2 linked regions of the Anatilimnocola floriformis genome follow. The main gene of each other region encodes a partner of the protein of the gene in region 2 in a complex. Links are inferred from orthologs where the notes say so. Each region holds a gene or a part of one and is shown on either strand. Other genes may lie near its edges. The genes, in order: secA and secY.

Region 1 (9,407 bases), 4.7 Mb from region 2 along the record:
TGGCTTTGAAGTAGCTTTTTTTGACGTTGCGCGCCGCCAGCACGGCGGTTTTCGCGGTGGCGGGTGGTTTTACCGCGGGTTTATTGCGCGATTTGGGTTCAGTTGCGGTGCTCATATTCATATCACTTTGCAATGGTTAGTCGACTTAGCTTTAGCCCCTCACCCCATCCCTCTCCCCGGAGTACCGAGGAGAGGGAGTGAATACAAATATTCACCCCATCTCCGATACTCCCCATCTCCCACACCCCGTCACTCGTAGCGCAGCGCCTGCACCGGATGCAGCCTCGCAGCGCGGAGCGCAGGAAGGACGCTCGCCAACACCGCGATCGCCACAGCGCCGAACATCACGCCGATGATGGTTTGCGTTTGCAGGATCGTGGGGATTTTGGAGAAGTAGTAAATCGTCGGATCGAAGACCTCGTGGCCGGTGATGTATTCGATCAGCTTGGCGATGTGGTTGATGTAGATCACAAACAACACGCCGCCGATCATGCCGACCGTCGCGCCGACCAGGCCGAGCGAAAAACCGTAACTGATGAAGATGCTCATCACGCCGCGGCTCGGTGCGCCGAGGGCTTTGAGGATGCCGATGTCCTTGGTCTTTTCGACGACGATCATGAAGAACGTCGCGAGAATGCCGAAGCCGGCGACCGCGATGATGAGGAACAACAGCAAGTTAAGGAGCGTTGTTTCCATCTGCACGGCGGCCAGGAGCGGGCCTTGCATGTCCTTCCAGGTTTGAATGCGATAGGGAAAGGCTTCGGCGGGGAAGCGCTCACGCAGTCGATCGCGAATCGCGTTCAGATCGGCGCCGGGCTTCAGTCGCATTTGAATCGTGGTGACGGCTTCGCGGCCGGTGGCCGGATCGATCATGCCGCGCATTTCTTGCAGACGCTTGATCGGCATGAAGGCGAAGCTGCTGTCGTACTCGCTCATCTTGCTTTCGTAAAAGTCGACGACGGTGAACATATCGCTCATCGCCTTCGGCGGCTGACCTGCCGAGGGAAACGTTATCCGCACATCATCGCCGGGGCGGCACATGTAATAGTCGACAACGTTCCCCTTGACATCGCGCTGCCGCACGCTGCCGATGGCGATGCCCAGAATCACGCCGGTGAATTGTTCCTTGGCGGGATCAAAAGCATCGGCGGGATGCGTCGAAGCTTGCGAAGCAAACGGATCCGGCGGCGGAGCAACGGTGGTTTGCGGAGCGGTGGTTGGTGCGACCGGGTCTGCTTGTGCAGTGGCCGTTTCCGGCGGCAAATTTTCCGCGCTCTTCTCTTCCGGCATCATCGGTGGCTTGAGTGTGGGGAGTTGTCCCGGTTGCAGCTGCTGCGAATCTTTGGGCTTGAGGTCTTGCGGCTGAATGGCCCGCGGAACTTCTTGCGAACGGCGGAGTTGTTCCTGCTCCATGGCCATTTCGCGTTCGTACTGCGCCTTCAGGCGACGATAGTTCCAGCCGGATGGCGGCATGCCGCGCTTGCCGTCCTTGTCGTAGTCGGATTCGTGCAGACGAAAGCTGAGCTTCTGCCGATTCTCGGGATGAACGAGGTATTCGCGGAAGTCGCTGACGTCGGCGTAGGTCGCTTCATCGACGCCGACCAGGCTGACTTGCCGCGTGATCCACTGGCCACGCACCGGCACATTGACCATCGCGGGCACATGCACCGCGTAGGTGATTCCCTTTAGATCGGCGCCGACGATTTTGCGAATCTCTTCGACGTGCCACTGCGGATCGTTGAAGCCATCCATGCCGTGGGCTTCGAAGACGATATCGGCCAGGATGCTGTGCAGACGGATGTGCATCTCGTTGGCAAAGCCCGCCATCACGCTGTTGACGACAATGAGGGTGCCCACGCCGAGCGTGACGCTGATAATGGAGGCGAGCGCGATATACCGCGTTCGCAAATACCGCCACGCGAGCAGCAGCTTGTACATGGCCAATCCTTTGGCGAAGTGAATCCTAGCTTCCAACTAACCGGGCATTGTCATCCGTGGGGGTCGGAATGGCCAATAGCAGTTTGAAGTGGAACCGCGTGAGCAAAACGAAAGCTTGGCGGGCGTCGTCTTAATGGGCGTGAGCCACGCTATCACTTATTCTGGTCGATCCCATGCAAAAACTCCTAGCCTGTGTTTGTCTTTGCACGCTATCACTTCCCGCTTTCGCCGAAGAGGAAAAACCGGAAGCCAATCCGTTGCTGGAGCTGAAGATTGCGATTCCGATTCACCACAACCACCGCTCGCTGAATACGTCCGGCCCCATGCATGTGCTGGTGAAGAATGTCTCCGATGCGCCGCTGCGACTATGGACCGACAAATATTCGTGGGGCTATCGCAACCTGTCGTTTGAGCTCGTCGGCGACGATGGCAGCGTGACGAAAATCAGCAAAAAGCCTCGCGAGTGGTCGAAGAACTTTCCCGATTGGCTCGAACTGAAGCCCGGCGACACCTATGTACTGAGCGTCGATCTGCTCGACAAAACCGTTTGGGAAAACGCCGTTGCGGCCACACCTGGCAAATCGCCGACGCAGGTAAAGCTGCGGGCTGTCTATCAAATCAACCCCGACGAGCAAGCCACGAAAAACGCGGTGTGGACCGGGAAGTTGCAAACGGCGGTGGATACGTACGCGATTTGGTGAGAGGCTCGCGACCGCTCGGCCTTGTGCCGGCGGGGCGATCACGTTGTAGCTCGCCAGTGATCGCTCCACTGGGGTAAGCCCAGATGGTCGCGGTGGCGTGGGCAATTCTTTTTTGCCGGAATGCGTCAGACCTAAGATGTCCAGCGCTCGGTGTTCAATGGTTGCGGTAAGTTCTCGATCTTTGGCAATTCATCTTTGACCGCTGAGGCGGTTCACTTTTTGGCAAGGCGCCGGCGGCACGACAACGCCCACGGCCCGGTTGCGGGCGAAAGCTGGGAGCAAACCGTTGTGGACTAGCGGCGAAAGTGTTGTATTTACCCGCCTAAGTGTTGTGAAAAACAGGGCTCGAAACGCTCGTTTTCTGTCTCAACCAATTATACCGAACAGACTTACGGCCGATCCAAAAAGCTCGAACAACTGTTGTACAAATCGACTTGTCCTGATGGATGTTGTTAGACGTCGGCTGGCAATCGTCCACAAGGCAGGTGCGGATTAGTTCGCCAGCAAAGATCTGCTGGCCCGCCACGAATTGCTAAAAGCGGTAGGGGTGCGAGCCCTGCCATTCCGGCAGCCGAACCGCAATTGACCAAATTCGCCCCTCTCAATAAACTTTTGGGGCTGTGCAAGTTGCGCCAATCTGAATGACCGGAACCGCACTTGGGCAAAGCGTTTGCACTACCGTCTGAAAGTATCGCCAGGGCTGGCAGGATGTCACCCTGCGCTAGCTGTGTTCGTTTTAACCGAGCGCAGCAACGCACGCAGTCACTACTCTGCGTGCTCGCAGCAATAACTCGCACAACTGATGTGATGTATGGACTTACTTGAGCGTACTTGGGAATCGTTTGGCCAGTTTTTTGGCGGCCTGCTCTCGGGGTTCGAGCGCGGGGTGACGTCCCTGTTCGGCACATCAAACGCCCGCCTCGTTCGCAAGATGGCCGGCAAGGTGGAGTCGATCAACGAGCTCGAGCCGCGGTATCAAGCTTTGAGCGATGCCGAGCTCAAGGAACAAACGAGCAAGTTCCGCGCGCGCCTCAAGGCCGGCGAGTCGCTCGACGACATTCTGGTCGAAGCATTTGCCGTGTGCCGCGAAGGTGGCCGGCGGTTCCTCGGTCTGCGTCATTACGACGTGCAAATGATCGGTGGCATGGTGCTGCACAGCGGCGCCATCGGCGAAATGGTGACCGGTGAAGGTAAGACGCTGGTCGCCACATTGCCCGCCTACCTCAACGCCATCGAAGGTAAGGGCGTGCACGTCATCACGGTGAACGATTACCTCGCCCGCCGCGATATGGAATGGATGGCCCCGCTGTACATGGGCCTGGGTCTGACGGTCGGTGCCATTCAAAGTGATATGGATGTCGACGATCGGCAGAAAGCCTATGACTGCGACATCACCTACGGCACGAACAACGAATTCGGCTTCGACTATCTGCGCGACAACATGCGTCCCGCCTCGCGCGGTGACGATCGCTATCCAAAATCGCTGCAGCAATCGCAGGGCCGATTGAACTTCGCCATCATCGACGAAGTCGACAACATTCTCGTCGACGAAGCTCGTACGCCGCTCATCATCAGCGGTCCGGCTTTCGACAACGTGGCCAAGTATGCCGAAGCCAATCGCATCGCGCTGCAGCTGAAGAAGGAAACGCACTTCACGGTCAACGAGAAGGACCACACGGTCAACTTGACCGACGACGGCGTGCGTGAAGCCGAACGGCTCGCCGGCGTCGAGAGTTTCTACACCGCGGGGAACATGGAATGGCCCCACTTGATGGACAACGCGCTGAAGGCCAACTACCTGTATCAGCGCGACGTGCGTTACGTGGTGAAGGACGGCAAGGTCATCATCGTCGATGAATTCACCGGCCGCTTGATGGATGGCCGTCAATGGAGCGATGGTTTGCATCAAGCCGTCGAAGCCAAAGAAGGGGTAAAGATCAAGGAAGAAACGCAGACGCTGGCCACCATCACGCTGCAGAACTTCTTCAAGCTCTACAACAAGCTCTGCGGCATGACCGGTACGGCCATGACCGAAGCGGGCGAATTCTGGAAGATCTACAAGCTCGACGTCATCGCGATTCCCACGAACCGCGGTCTGCAGCGGATCGAGTTCCCCGATGCGATCTATCGCACCGAGAAGGAAAAGTTCATCGCCGTCGCTGACGATATCGAACGGGTTCACAAGTACGACACCGTCGTGCTCAAGAGCGGCGAAGAGCTGGTCGGTTTGATCCTCAAGGAAACCGACGACAACGTTCAATATCAGCCGAAGGAAACGCGCGAGACCGAAACGATCGAACGTTCGAAGATCGATCACCTGGAATATCGCGGCCGCCCCGTGCTGATCGGCACGGTCTCGATCGAGAAGAGCGAACGAATCGCCGCGATGCTCGAGAAGCGCGGCGTGAAGCACGAAGTGCTCAACGCTAAGCATCACAAGCGCGAAGCCGACATCGTCGCGCAGGCCGGCCGCATGGGCGCGGTGACCATCGCCACCAACATGGCCGGCCGCGGTACCGACATCATTCTCGGCGGCAATCCCGAAACGATGGCTTGGGCTCAGCTGCAAGATCGCTACGCCACGCGTCTCGATGTGCCGCATGCCGAGTGGGATGCGCTCGTCCGTGAGATCGATGAACGCGAACAGATGAAGGCCGAGGGCGTGAAAGTCAAGGAACTCGGCGGCTTGTATGTCGTGGGCACCGAACGCCACGAAGCCCGCCGTATCGATCTTCAGCTTCGCGGCCGTTGCGGTCGTCAAGGCGATCCCGGCAGCAGCCGCTTCTTCCTCTCGCTCGAAGACGACTTGATGCGGATCTTCGCCGGCGCTTGGGTTACGCAAGTGCTCGATTGGTTGGGGATGAAGGAAGGCGAACGGATCGAACATCCGATGGTCAGCCGCCGCATCTCGGCTGTGCAGAAGAAGATGGAAGAGCGGAACTTCGAAACCCGCAAAAACCTGCTCGACTACGACGAAGTGATGGACGAGCAACGGAAGCGGATCTACCGCTTCCGCCAGAACATTCTCGATGGCGAGAATTGCCGCAACCTGATCTTGGAAATGGTTCGCAAGCAGGTGAACCAAAACGTCGAGACGTTCCTCAAGCGTGATTACGGCCCGAGCGTCTTCGCCGCTTTCGCCGGTACCCGCCTGGCCGCTCAATTCGAAGCTCGCGATTTCCTCGGTTCGGATTACAGCGCTGCCGAAGACTTCGCAATCAAGGAAGCCTGCCGCGCCGCCGAGACGCACATTCAAGACGGCCTCGATGAAAATCTGCCGGAGGGAACCGACGAGGAAGAATGGAATTGGGAAGCCATGGCCAAGATGGCGAACACTCGTTGGGGCCTAAACTTCAACGACAAGCACCTGAAGAAGGTCGGCCGCGATCACATTGCTGAGCACCTGATCGAACATTCGCATCAGGAAATCAAGAAGGTCGATCTCTCCGAAGGGAAGCCGTTCCTCGAAGACGACTTTGGTTATCGCACGGTCATCGCTTGGGCTCGCAGCAAGTTTGGCCTCGATCTGAACTACGACGAGATCAAAAATCTCGACACCAACGCGGTCAAGAAGTACGTCACCGACCAGGCCATCGCGCTCTACGACCGCAAGGAAGCAGAGTATCCGATCATGGCGGGCATTTACTCTGCCGGCGGTGGCGAACGCGGCGCGCTCGATCGCGAACAACTGGTCCGCTGGGCCAGCGAACGCTTTTCGACGCCGATCGATATCGAAGATCTGCGTAACAAGACGCAGCCCGAAATGCTGCAGTTCATGTTGCCGATGAGCCAACGCGTTCAGCAACAAGCCGAGAAGGCCACGCAAGAAGTTCGCACTCGCGTTGCCGAGATTTTCAACTCGAACAACGGCGACGCCAGCGGCAAGGTCGAGAAGCTCGCGCAGTGGGCACAAACCGAGCTCCGCTCGAAGCTGACTGCCGAAGAACTCGGCGACATGGATGCCGAAGAACTCGAACACAAGCTGCTGATCGATGTCGAAGATCGTTACCGTCTGGAAATTCGCCGGATGGAACGCTCGGTGCTGCTGCAAGTTGTCGACACGATGTGGAAGGACCATCTCTTGATGATGGATCGCCTCCGCAGCTCGGTCGGCCTGATGGGTTATGCCCAGGTCGATCCGAAGGTCGAGTACAAGCGCGAAGGCATGAAGATGTTCGAGCAGATGTGGGTCTCGCTCGACGACCGCGTGACGGAACTCGTCTTCAAGGTGGAACAGCTGAACGAAGATTTCGTCCGCAGCACATTTCCCGAAGATCAAATGGTTTCGCGTCACGACTCGGTGACCGGCGCCGATGACTCGCTCAACGAATCGATGCAGCAAACCAGCCAAGGTGGTCAGGGCGACAACAAGCCGGAGCCGATCCGTAACCGCGGCGCACGCGTCGGTCGCAACGATCCGTGTCCTTGCGGCAGCGGCAAGAAGTACAAGAACTGCCACATGCGCATGGGCGGCGGAGCCACCGTGTAGGGCGTCGGCTCCGCGTACTTAAAACGTAACCCTACTAAACAGATCCACTCCCTCTCCTCGTGTACTCACGGGGAGAGGGCCGGGGTGAGGGGCCGAGGCGGAGAGAATGCTCCCTTTGCAATTCGGCCCCTCACCCTAACCCTCTCCCCGGAGTACCGAGGAGAGGGGACAAAACAAAACATCGCCGCGAAAGGATTCGCGCATGCCATACCTACTCAACATCGTCTACCTGCTGCTGATCCTCGCAGCCTCGCCGTATCTTCTTTACAGCCGACTTCGCCACGGCAAATATCGCGATGGTTGGCGGCAAAAGTTCTGGGGCGATGTTCCTCGTCGTCGCAACCGCAAGGTTCCCTGTCTCTGGCTGCATGCGGTCAGCGTCGGCGAAGTGAATTTGCTGCAGCCGCTCATCGCGCGCTGGGAGCAGGCTCATCCCGATTGGGAAATTGTCATCAGCACGACGACGCAAACGGGTTTCGCCCTCGCGCAAAAACGCTATGCGCCGCGGACGGTCTTCTATGCCCCGCTCGATTTCACTTGGTCGACGGCCACCGCGATGACCATCATCAAGCCGACGCTGCTGGTGATGGCCGAGCTTGAGCTGTGGCCGAATTGGATCGCTGCCGCGCATCAGAATGGCGCTCAGGTCGCCGTGATCAACGGCCGACTGAGCTCAAAGAGTTTTCAGGGCTACAGTCGCATCGCCCGCTGGATTCGCAGCACGCTCGAGTCGCTCGACCTGGTCCTCGTGCAGAACCCCGAATACGCCCAGCGGTTCATTGCCCTCGGCGCGAATGAGAAGCGGGTGCATGTCACCGGCTCGATCAAATTCGACGGTGCGCAAACGGACCGCAATAACGGAACGACGAAGCGACTCGCTACTCTCGCCGGCATTGAGAAGAGCGACGTTGTGCTGCTCGTCGGCAGCACACAAGCGCCCGAAGAGCAACTCGCCATCGAGACATTTCAGCAGTTGTCGCCGCACCATCCCAATTTGCGGCTCCTCATCACGCCGCGGCATCCCGAGCGCTTTGATGAAGTTGCCAAGCTGCTCGATCGCAGCGGCCTGCCGTGGGAGCGTCGCTCTCGCCTCGAAACGGCGAACCACAATCCTGCCGCCCGTGTCCTGTTGATCGACGTCGTTGGTGAGCTCGGCGCCTGGTGGGGAACTTCGACTATCGCCTATGTCGGCGGCAGCCTTAGTCGTCGCGGCGGCCAGAACATGATCGAACCGGCTGCGTATGGCAGCGCAGTTTGCTTTGGGCCGAACACTTGGAATTTCAAAGACGTGGTGCAACTTCTGCTGCACAGCAACGCAGCCCACGTCGTGAAGAACGGGGCGGAACTGCAAGCCTTTGTGGAACGCTGTCTGAGCGAACCGCAGTTTGCTTATGACCTCGGCAAGCGAGCTCAGGAGCTCGTTGTTGCCCAACAAGGGGCTGCCGATCGGACGATGGTGTTCCTTCAGGGACTCGCTGCTAGTTCCCTGACGCGAACGATTCCCACTCCAGCTGCCGTGAAGCAACAGCGGAAACAGCCGCGACGGCAAGCGGGTTAGTTTCCTCGTTGCCGCAGCGCTTCGTAGAAGATCACACCAGCCGTAACGCTGACGTTGAGGCTATCAACCTTGCCTTGCATCGGCAGGCGGATGGCTTGCACATCGCTGGTGTGCCACTCGCGCGTCAATCCTTCGGCTTCGCTACCGAGGACGATGGCGCACGGAACTCGGTAATCGACGGCAGCATAGTCGACAGCGCCGTCGACGCGGGCCGCGAAAACTTTCAGCTGCTGCTGCTTCACGAAGTTCAACGTCTCAGCACGATTGGCGGCAGCAACAGGCACGGTGAAGATTGCGCCGAGGCTGGCGCGAATGGCGTTGGGGTTATAGAGATCGGTCCGCCCGGCGCAGACGATCAGCCCACTCACTCCTGCAGCATCGGCGGTGCGCAGGATCGCGCCGAGATTGCCGGGTTTTTCCAAGCCTTCGACGATTGCTATCAGCGGCGGAGTTGATCGCTTTGCCAGTACCGCGGCGAAAGCAGTAAGGCTTGAATCGGGAACCTTGGCGGTCGCGACGATCCCTTCGTGACGTTCTCCAAAGGCGAGCTTCTGCATCACCAGCGCAGAAACATCCAGCACGTCAGCGCCGCAGTTTCTCGCGTTGCGGACGAGTTTCTTTTCATCCTCCGGCGACAGCACATCCGCTTCGATGAAGAGTTCCGTCAACTGCACGCCGGCAGCGAGAGCCCGTTCGATTTCTCGCCGTCCATCAAGGATGA
Region 2 (7,999 bases):
ATCATCGACGGCGTCAAAGTCGGCGTGAATGGCCGGACCGTGAACGTCGAAGGCCCCAAGGGCAAGCTCAGCTGGGAACACCGGCCTGAAGTTTGCGTAGCGGTCGACGGCAAGAACGTTGTCGTGAAGCGGGCCAACGATGAGCGCGAAGCTCGGGCCTTCCACGGCCTGACCCGCGCCGTGATCAACAACATGATCTTCGGCTGCAAGAACGGCTACGAAAAGCGGCTCGAGATCGTTGGCGTCGGTTACCAAGCCACGCTGAAGGGCAAGAACCTGTCGCTACGGGTTGGTTTCGCCAACGAGTTGGTGCGGGCCATTCCCGAAGGCTTAAACGTGACCGTGCCGGACTCGACGCACGTCGTGATCCAAGGCCCCGACAAGCAACGGGTTGGTCAGTTCGCTGCCGAACTCCGTCAGCTCCGCAAGCCGGAACCATACAAAGGCAAGGGTGTGCGTTACCAGGGCGAGCAGATCAAGCTCAAGCCAGGTAAGGCCGCTTCGAAGTAATTACTATTCTAAAAGATTCTCGGCTTCGTCTTATACGCGGACGAGCAACGCGAGAAGGAAGACACAATGGACAAGCAACGAACTTTGGGTGGCCGTCGCGAACGTCGCGCCTACCGCGTGCGGAAGCACTTCAAGCATGGCGGCGGTCGTCCGCGGCTGTCGGTCAATCGCAGCCACAAGAACATGGCTGTGCAGATCATCGACGATGTGACCGGCACCACGCTGGTTGCGGCCAGCACGCAGGACAAGGATCTCCGCGCCGAGTTCAAATACGGCGGCAATAAGGACGCAGCGGCCAAGATCGGCAAGATCATTGCTGAACGGGCGCTGGCCAAGGGAATCAAAGAGGTCGCGTTCGATCGCGGTCATTTGCGGTATCATGGTCGGGTCGCGTCGCTGGCCGATGCTGCTCGCGAAGGTGGTTTGAGCTTCTAGTAGTTTTCCGAGATAAGAGCCAGCGACGGAGCAATCCAGCGTGTCTAACGAATCGAATCGTGGTGAGTTTGTCGACAAGACTGTCCAGATCAAGCGGTGCGCCGCAGTGGTCAAGGGTGGTCGTCGATTCAGTTTTGCGGCGATGGTCGTCGTCGGCGACGGCAAGGGCCGCGTCGGTTGGGGCTATGGCAAGGCCAACGAAGTGCCGCCAGCCGTGGAAAAAGGTCAAAAGCAAGCGACTCGTACCCTGGTTACCGTTCCCCTTGTGAACGACACCATTCCCCACGCCGTGCGGGCCAAGTTCGGTTCGGCCGACGTGCTCTTGATGCCGGCCGGTGGCGGTACGGGCATCATCGCGGGCGCTGCCGTTCGCTCGGTTTGCGAAGCAGCGGGCATTAAGAACATCATCACCAAGAGCATGGGCACCAGCAATCAGATCACGGTCGTCAAAGCCGCGATCAAGGCCCTGAAGCAATTACGCACGACCGCTGATACGGAGCGTCTGCGGGGAGTTACGTTGTCATGAGCTTGCACGAAGTAAATCAAGGCGTTCACAAACACAAGCGTCCGAACCGGTTGGGTCGCGGCATTGGCTCCGGCCAGGGCAAGACCTCGGGTCGCGGTCACAAGGGTCAGATGGCCCGTTCGGGTTGGAAGCAACTGCCGATTTTCCAAGGTGGCGGTAGCCCCCTGGTTCGTCGCGTGCCGAAGCGTGGTTTCACCAACTCGTTCGCCCTGACTATTACCAGCATCAACGTCAGCGAAATCCAAGATTTGTTTGAAGCCGGCGAAGAAGTCAATATCGCCAGCCTCCAAGCCAAGGGTTTGCTGAAGAAGACCTTCGACGTTTTGAAGATCCTGGGCAACGGCGATCTGAGCAAGAAGCTCAAGGTCTCGGCCCATCGCTTCAGCGAAACGGCCAAGGAAAAGATCGAGAAGGCTGGCGGCACGGCGACGGTCATTCCAGGCCGCACCCCAGTTGCCGAAAAGCAAGCCGCGTCTCGCGCTGCCAAGGGTAAGAAGACGAGCGACAACAAGGCGGCCAAGAAACGATAAGCTGCATTGTGACTGCTGCATTGGATCGAAAACTGAAGTGCGGGACGAACGATTTGTCGCGCTCCACCCAAATTTAAATGTATGGAAGAGCAGCGGCATCGTGACGCTGCTCTTTTTTTGCTACCTTGCTTTCTGGTAAGCTGATGCACCGCTTGCAGTTGCGTTAGCGGTCGGTTTACTCGAATCACGGTTCCAAGCAACGCTCGCGATCCTCAAAACTGGACGGATGCTATGTGGGAGAAATTCCGAGCCATCTTCACCATTCCTGAACTGCGGCAGAAGATTCTCTTCACGCTGATTCTGCTCGCTGTGTTCCGGATTGGTTATCAAATTCCCCTGCCGATCGTCGACCAGGAAAAGATGGCCGAACGGCTGCAGCGGGAAGACAATTCCGCCTTCGGCAACCTGCTCACCAAGGTGGCAGTGTTTAGCGCGGCCGACATGCGGGTCCTCACGATCCTCGGCCTCGGCATCATGCCGTACATCTCGGCCTCGATCATTCTGCAGTTGCTCGGCAGCGTCTATAAACCGCTCGAAGACTTGCGGAAAGAAGGCGAAACCGGGCGGAAAAAGATCAACGAATACACTCGCTATCTGACGGTCGCGATTTGCATCGTGCAGAGTTACTTCTATCTGCGGGGCATGACAGCGCAGGGTTCACAAGCGTCGGTGCCGCTTTACGACACCTTCCTGGTGATCTCATCGACAGGTTCGCCATATTTGCATCCGGCTTGGTTTTTTACCTGCCTGGCGATCATGACCTGCGGCACCCTGTTTGTGATGTGGTTGGGTGAACAGATCGACGAGTTCGGCATTGGCAACGGCATTAGCTTGTTGATCATGGCCGGCATTCTGGCTCAGATGCCGAAGGCGATGATGAACTTCTTTGCCAACATGCAATGGCAGCTCACTGGTTTCAACGGCACGCCCGGTATCGAAACGCTGGTGATCTTGCTGTTCCTGTTCGTGATTGTGGTGATGGGCGTTTGCTTCATAACGCTCGGTCAACGGCAGATTCCCACCCAAAGCGCCAAGCATGTTCGCGGTCGTCGCGTCTTTGGTGGTTCGCGTCAATACCTGCCGCTGAAGCTCAATCAGTCGGGCGTGATGCCGATCATCTTTGCCAGCAGCATGCTTATGTTGCCGGCGTTTTTGTTTCAGTGGCTGGGAACCCAGACCCAAAACGCGACCATCGCCGCAATTGCCAATTCACTGGGCCAAGGCAGCTCGTTTATCTACAACCTCCTATATGTCGCGCTGATTTACTTCTTCAGCTACTTCTGGATGGCGATCACGTTCAATCCCAAGGAAATGGCCGAGAACCTCAAGGATTTCGGCACGTTCATTCCAGGTTACCGGCCAGGCCGACGGACCGCGGAGCATTTGGAAAAGGTGATGATCCGCATCACGTACGTGGGCGCCGGCTTTTTGGCCCTGGTGGCCATCGTGCCGACGATCATCTCAGCTTGGCTGAAGGTTGATCCAGGTGTGGCTAGTTTCTATGGCGGTACGGGGCTGCTCATCGCGGTGAGCGTGGCCTTCGATTTGATTCAAAAGATCGATAGTCACCTGGTCATGCGTGACTATCGTGGTCTGCTCGAAGCATAGGTTGGATGGCTATCGGTTGACTGGATTAGGCAACAGTCAACTCACAGTTCAGAGACGCAGGCGGGTGGAGGTTTTTGCGATCATGGGGGCACCGGCCGCGAGGTTGCGATGTTGATTGTGTTCATCGGCCCGCCCGGCGCCGGCAAAGGTACAGCGTCGCGCAAATTGCTCGACTATCTGCAAATTCCTCACCTATCGACGGGCGAGTTGCTGCGGGCTGCCAAGCAGAGTTCACCGCTCGGCCGGCTCGCCGCGCAGTATATGGATCGTGGTCAACTCGTGCCCGATCCAATCGTGCTTAGCATGGTTGGCGAAGAGCTCGACAAGCCCGCCTTCAGCCGCGGCTGCATGTTCGATGGTTTTCCGCGTACCATTCAGCAAGCCAAGTCGCTGGATGATTCGCTTCGCCAGCGAGGCACGCCGCTCAGCATCGTCATCGAGCTCAAAGCCGATGAAGCGGAACTTATTACCCGCATGCTCCGCCGAGCCGCTACCGAAAAACGGGTCGACGATACGCCCGAAACGATCGGCCGGCGAATGGAAGTCTATCATCGGCAAACGTCGCCGCTGCTCGATTACTATCGCAAGCAGGGGTTGCTCGTATCGGTCGACGCGATGGGTTCGCCCGACGACGTCTTTGAATTGATCCGCGCCGCCGTCGATAAAAAAAAAGTGACGGTTGAGTCGGCAGCCGGCTAGTTTCTGATTTTTGCTGCGTAATGCTCGCGAAGAGGCCCGTGTTCATCTTATAATCCGGGCTTGGCTGTTTCTCTCGAAGTCCATTCCTTCCGGACTGAATCCGCCGCACGAAAGGGCCGGGCATGCTCCGCCATTCCTACCTCCTACCGATTCTGCTCGGTTTTGCTTCCTTCGCTACCACGCTGCTTCGCGCTCAACCCGCCGCGCCGGAAAAGCCCGCCGCCGATGCACCGACGGTGAAGAAGCTGATCGAAGAACTCGGCGCCGATGAATTCGCCACGCGCGAAGCGGCCACCGAACAGCTCGCCCGTATTGGCTTGCCCGCTTACAAGGCGGTCGAAGGAGCCGTTCAACATCCTGACCGCGAGGTCCGTTACCGGGCCGAGCGCGTGCTGGGGCGTATCCGCCAGACGGATCTGCAGCGGCGGTTGGATGCATTCATCGCCGGCAAAGAAGCCACTGACGACTACCAGCTGCCGGGTTGGACTCGTTTCAAAAAGGCGTTCGGCGATGCCGAGTCATCGCGTAAGAACTTCGTCGACCTGACCAAGGCCGATCCTGAAATGCTGCAAACGCTCGAATCCAATCCCAAGAACGTAGCCGAATTGTTCGGCGTGCGTATTCAGCAGAATCAACAGCTCGCGCAGTTCGGCGGCGGTGGCAACACGCAGCTCGGTTACGGACAGGTGGCCATGTTGGTGTTCGTCGCCGGCGAGGAAGATGTCTCGCTCAATCAGAATCACAACAGCGTGGTTTTCAATTATTGCAGCCAGGCCAATTTCGCCGATGCGATCACCGGCAGTTCGCGCGGCGATGTGCCGAGGAAAATGCTCTCGCGACTGATCCTCAAGAGCGAAGATTTCGCCGCCTATTCGGCTATGTCGCTGGCCCGCCGGTTCAATATGAAGGAAGGCCTGACCTGCGCCGAAAAGATCCTCAAAGCCAACCGCCAGCCGCACATGGCCAGCATGGCGCTGATGACGATCGCGGCGATGGGCGACGAGTCGCATCTGCCGCAAATCGAAAAGCTCTTTGCCGACACCAACCTGGTGACGCAGATGCAAGAGCGCGAGAAGGTGATGATCAAAGTCGAAGTTCGCGATTCGGCCCTCGCTGCCGCGCTATTTCTGACCAAGCAAGATTTGAAGTCGTACTACACAATTCCCGCCGGCCAGGCCTTTAGCGATCCGCAAATGGTGCTGACCAACGCGCGCATCATCGGCCATTCGGACGAAGCCAAGCGAGCCGAAGTCTTCAAGAAGTGGACTGACTATCGAGCGAAGAATCCGGGCCCGGTGGAAAAGAAAGACGATAAAGCCGAAGAAAAGCCCACTGCGGATAAGCCAGCCGAAAAAGCGGTCGATAAGAACGCCGCAGACACGGTTGAGAAGAAATAATGGTGCTTCTCGAGTTCAGCATCGCGCCGCTGGAAAAAGGGCCGAGCGTCGGTGATTATGTCGCGCGGAGCCTGGCCATCATCGAAGCCAGCGGTCTCGACTATCGGCTGCATGCGATGGGGACGATCATCGAGGGAGAAGTTGACCAAGTGCTGGCCGTTTTTCAGCAGTGCCTGGCCGCGATCTCGGCCGATTGCGATCGCGTCAGCTGCACGATGAAGCTCGACTATCGCAAAGACGCAACGGGCCGATTGAACGCCAAGGTCAGCAGTGTGGAAGAAAAACTCGGCAGGAAGTTGAAGACCATCGATGCACCAGGCTGATGTCGCAATCGTTGGTGGCGGAATTGTCGGCCTTGCCACGGCCTGGCAGATTGGCAATCGCTTTCCGCAGCTGCGCGTCGCCGTGCTCGAAAAAGAGCCCGAGGTCGGCACCCATCAAACCGGTCACAACAGCGGCGTGCTGCACTCCGGCATCTACTACAAGCCGGGCTCGCTGCGAGCCACCAATTGCCGTACCGGCAAAGCGGCGATGGAAGCGTTTTGCAAAGAGCAGGGCGTGCCGTACGACATCTGCGGCAAGGTGATCGTCGCCGTCAATGAACAGGAGCTGCCGCGACTTGAAATCATTTTTGAGCGAGGCCAGCAAAACGGCGTGCGGTGCGAAATGATCGGCCGCGAGCGCCTGTGCGAACTCGAGCCGCACACCGCGGGCATCAAGGCGATTCATGTTCCCGAAGCCGGCATCGTCAACTACGCCGCCGTCACGCGCAAGCTCGCAGAGATCTTGAAGCAGCGCGGCGGCGAAGTGCTGACCGGCTGGCAAGTGACGAAGATGCATGAAGAGCCGACCGGCGTCTTGTTGATTTCTCCCGCCGGCGAACTCATGGCGAAGCACGTCGTTACCACCGGCGGCTTGCACAGCGACCGCCTGGCCAAGCTCAGCGGCCATCCCACGCCGAACCGCATCGTGCCGTTTCGCGGCGAGTACTACGACCTCAAGCCCGAAGCCGAGCATTTCTGCCGCAACTTGATTTACCCCGTTCCCGATCCGTCGTTTCCTTTCCTCGGCGTGCATTTCACGCGGATGATCGAAGGGGGCATCGAATGCGGTCCGAATGCGGTGCTGGCCTTTGCCCGCGAAGGATATCGCAAAACCGACCTCAACTTCGGCGATCTCGTCGGCACGCTCACCTATGGCGGCTTTCTCCGCCTCGCTGCCAAGTACTGGCGCACCGGCGCCGGCGAAATGTGGCGATCGTGGAGCAAAGCCGCCTTCGTCCGCGCGCTGCAGCATCTCATTCCTGAGATCCGCAGCGAACACCTGGTCCCCGCGCGAACAGGAGTTCGCGCCCAAGCCATCACGCCCGATGGCCTGATCGTGGACGATTTTTTGATCGAAGGGACCGGCCGTTTCGTCAACGTCCTCAACGCACCGTCGCCCGCGGCGACATCGGCATTGAATGTGGGGAAGCTGATCCTCGACAAGTTGGCGGAGAGATTGTAGCTAGCGCTTGCCGCGCAGCACCGACCACAACTCTTCACTCCAGGCGACATCCGCCTCGCGAAACCCACCTGCACGAAAATAGCCGAGTTGTACCGGCGCCGTTTCGTGGCAGTCGTCGCCGCTCTTTTTTGGCTGACCGAATTTCGTCACGTTCCGCTCGATCCAACTGCTGGCCGCCGGATGAAAGCCCTGTGGAATCTTACCGCTCTGCATTCCTGCCCGCATGAAATCGGCCCAGCGTTCCATCGTGGCCTGATACTCGACATCGTCCTCGGGACGCACTTCGTCGCCGTTGAGAAACAGGCCGCCGGCAGGCAACTTCGTGGCGATCTGCTGATAGAGCTTCTGTTTTTCAACCGGATCGAGATGATGGATGGCCGATGTGCTGATGATGGCCTGCGGCTGCTGCGTAAGCTTTGCGAGCCAGTCTTCTTGCAGACGACTTACGACGTAGGTGACGCGATTGGCAAATGGAGCTAACCGCCGCTCGGCCAGCGCGAGAAAGGCTTCCGATTGATCGATGATCGTCGCGGTCGCGCTCGGAATGGCCGTCAATACCCGTTGTAGCAACCGGCCCGAACCGCCGCCGAGATCGACAACGTGATAACTGCCACCGAGCGATTTCGCATGCTCAATCAGCAACTGAACAATCTGCTCCTGCACTGCGGTGTAACGCGGATGAATCTCCGGCGCCGCCGCATCATATCCTTCAGCGAATTCAGATGTATTCCAGCGATACTCAGCCATCTTTTCCATTTACTCCAGGGGTAGTTTCACAATTTCGGCTT

The links.
Region 1: the proteins of secY (region 2) and secA are in contact, whole or in part, in a crystal structure (PDB 3DIN), measured with the Thermotoga maritima proteins. The link is inferred for Anatilimnocola floriformis from one-to-one orthologs. Residues at the interface, in WP_004081795.1 of Thermotoga maritima: Glu108, Gly109, Glu110, Glu111, Ala236, Glu237, Arg238, Arg239, Ile240, Thr241, Ile242, Gln243, Tyr244, Ala245, Arg246, Arg247, Val248, Thr249, Gly250, Arg251, Arg252, Val253, Tyr254, Gly256, Ala257, Ser258, Thr259, Tyr260, Leu261, Pro262; in WP_004082002.1 of Thermotoga maritima: Glu261, Ala262, Arg263, Lys300, Ala301, Arg302, Thr303, Ile304, Ile305, Leu323, Tyr324, Asp325, Pro326, Val329, Ser330, Tyr333, Ile336, Lys340, Phe345, Val349, Glu363, Phe364, Tyr374, Ser375, Gly376, Gly377, Glu393, Ile395, Thr482, Ser483.

What each region holds. Positions count from the first base shown.
Region 1 is NZ_JAMLFW010000001.1:440,708-450,114, reverse strand. The notes cover bases 3,082-7,328. They hold secA (preprotein translocase subunit SecA), read left to right. Parts: upstream 3,082-3,450; coding sequence 3,451-7,128; downstream 7,129-7,328. In the rest of the region: M9Q49_RS01780 (ABC transporter ATP-binding protein), read right to left, coding at 1-115; M9Q49_RS01775 (FtsX-like permease family protein), read right to left, coding at 250-1,938; M9Q49_RS01770 (hypothetical protein), read left to right, coding at 2,112-2,639; M9Q49_RS01760 (3-deoxy-D-manno-octulosonic acid transferase), read left to right, coding at 7,331-8,686; M9Q49_RS01755 (TrmH family RNA methyltransferase), read right to left, coding at 8,683-9,407. UniProt on the Escherichia coli protein: Required for protein export, interacts with the SecYEG preprotein conducting channel.
Region 2 is NZ_JAMLFW010000001.1:5,169,404-5,177,402, reverse strand. What follows is about bases 1,582-4,420. They hold secY (preprotein translocase subunit SecY), read left to right. Parts: upstream 1,582-2,232; coding sequence 2,233-3,609; downstream 3,610-4,420. Other genes in these bases: M9Q49_RS20310 (adenylate kinase), read left to right, coding at 3,718-4,308; rplO (50S ribosomal protein L15), read left to right, coding at 1,582-2,001. Outside these bases: rplF (50S ribosomal protein L6), read left to right, coding at 1-510; rplR (50S ribosomal protein L18), read left to right, coding at 577-945; rpsE (30S ribosomal protein S5), read left to right, coding at 986-1,471; more of rplO, read left to right, coding at 1,468-1,581; M9Q49_RS20305 (HEAT repeat domain-containing protein), read left to right, coding at 4,431-5,705; M9Q49_RS20300 (MTH1187 family thiamine-binding protein), read left to right, coding at 5,705-6,028; lhgO (L-2-hydroxyglutarate oxidase), read left to right, coding at 6,015-7,211; M9Q49_RS20290 (class I SAM-dependent methyltransferase), read right to left, coding at 7,212-7,967; CAF17-like 4Fe-4S cluster assembly/insertion protein YgfZ, read right to left, coding at 7,968-7,999. UniProt on the Escherichia coli protein: The central subunit of the protein translocation channel SecYEG. Consists of two halves formed by TMs 1-5 and 6-10.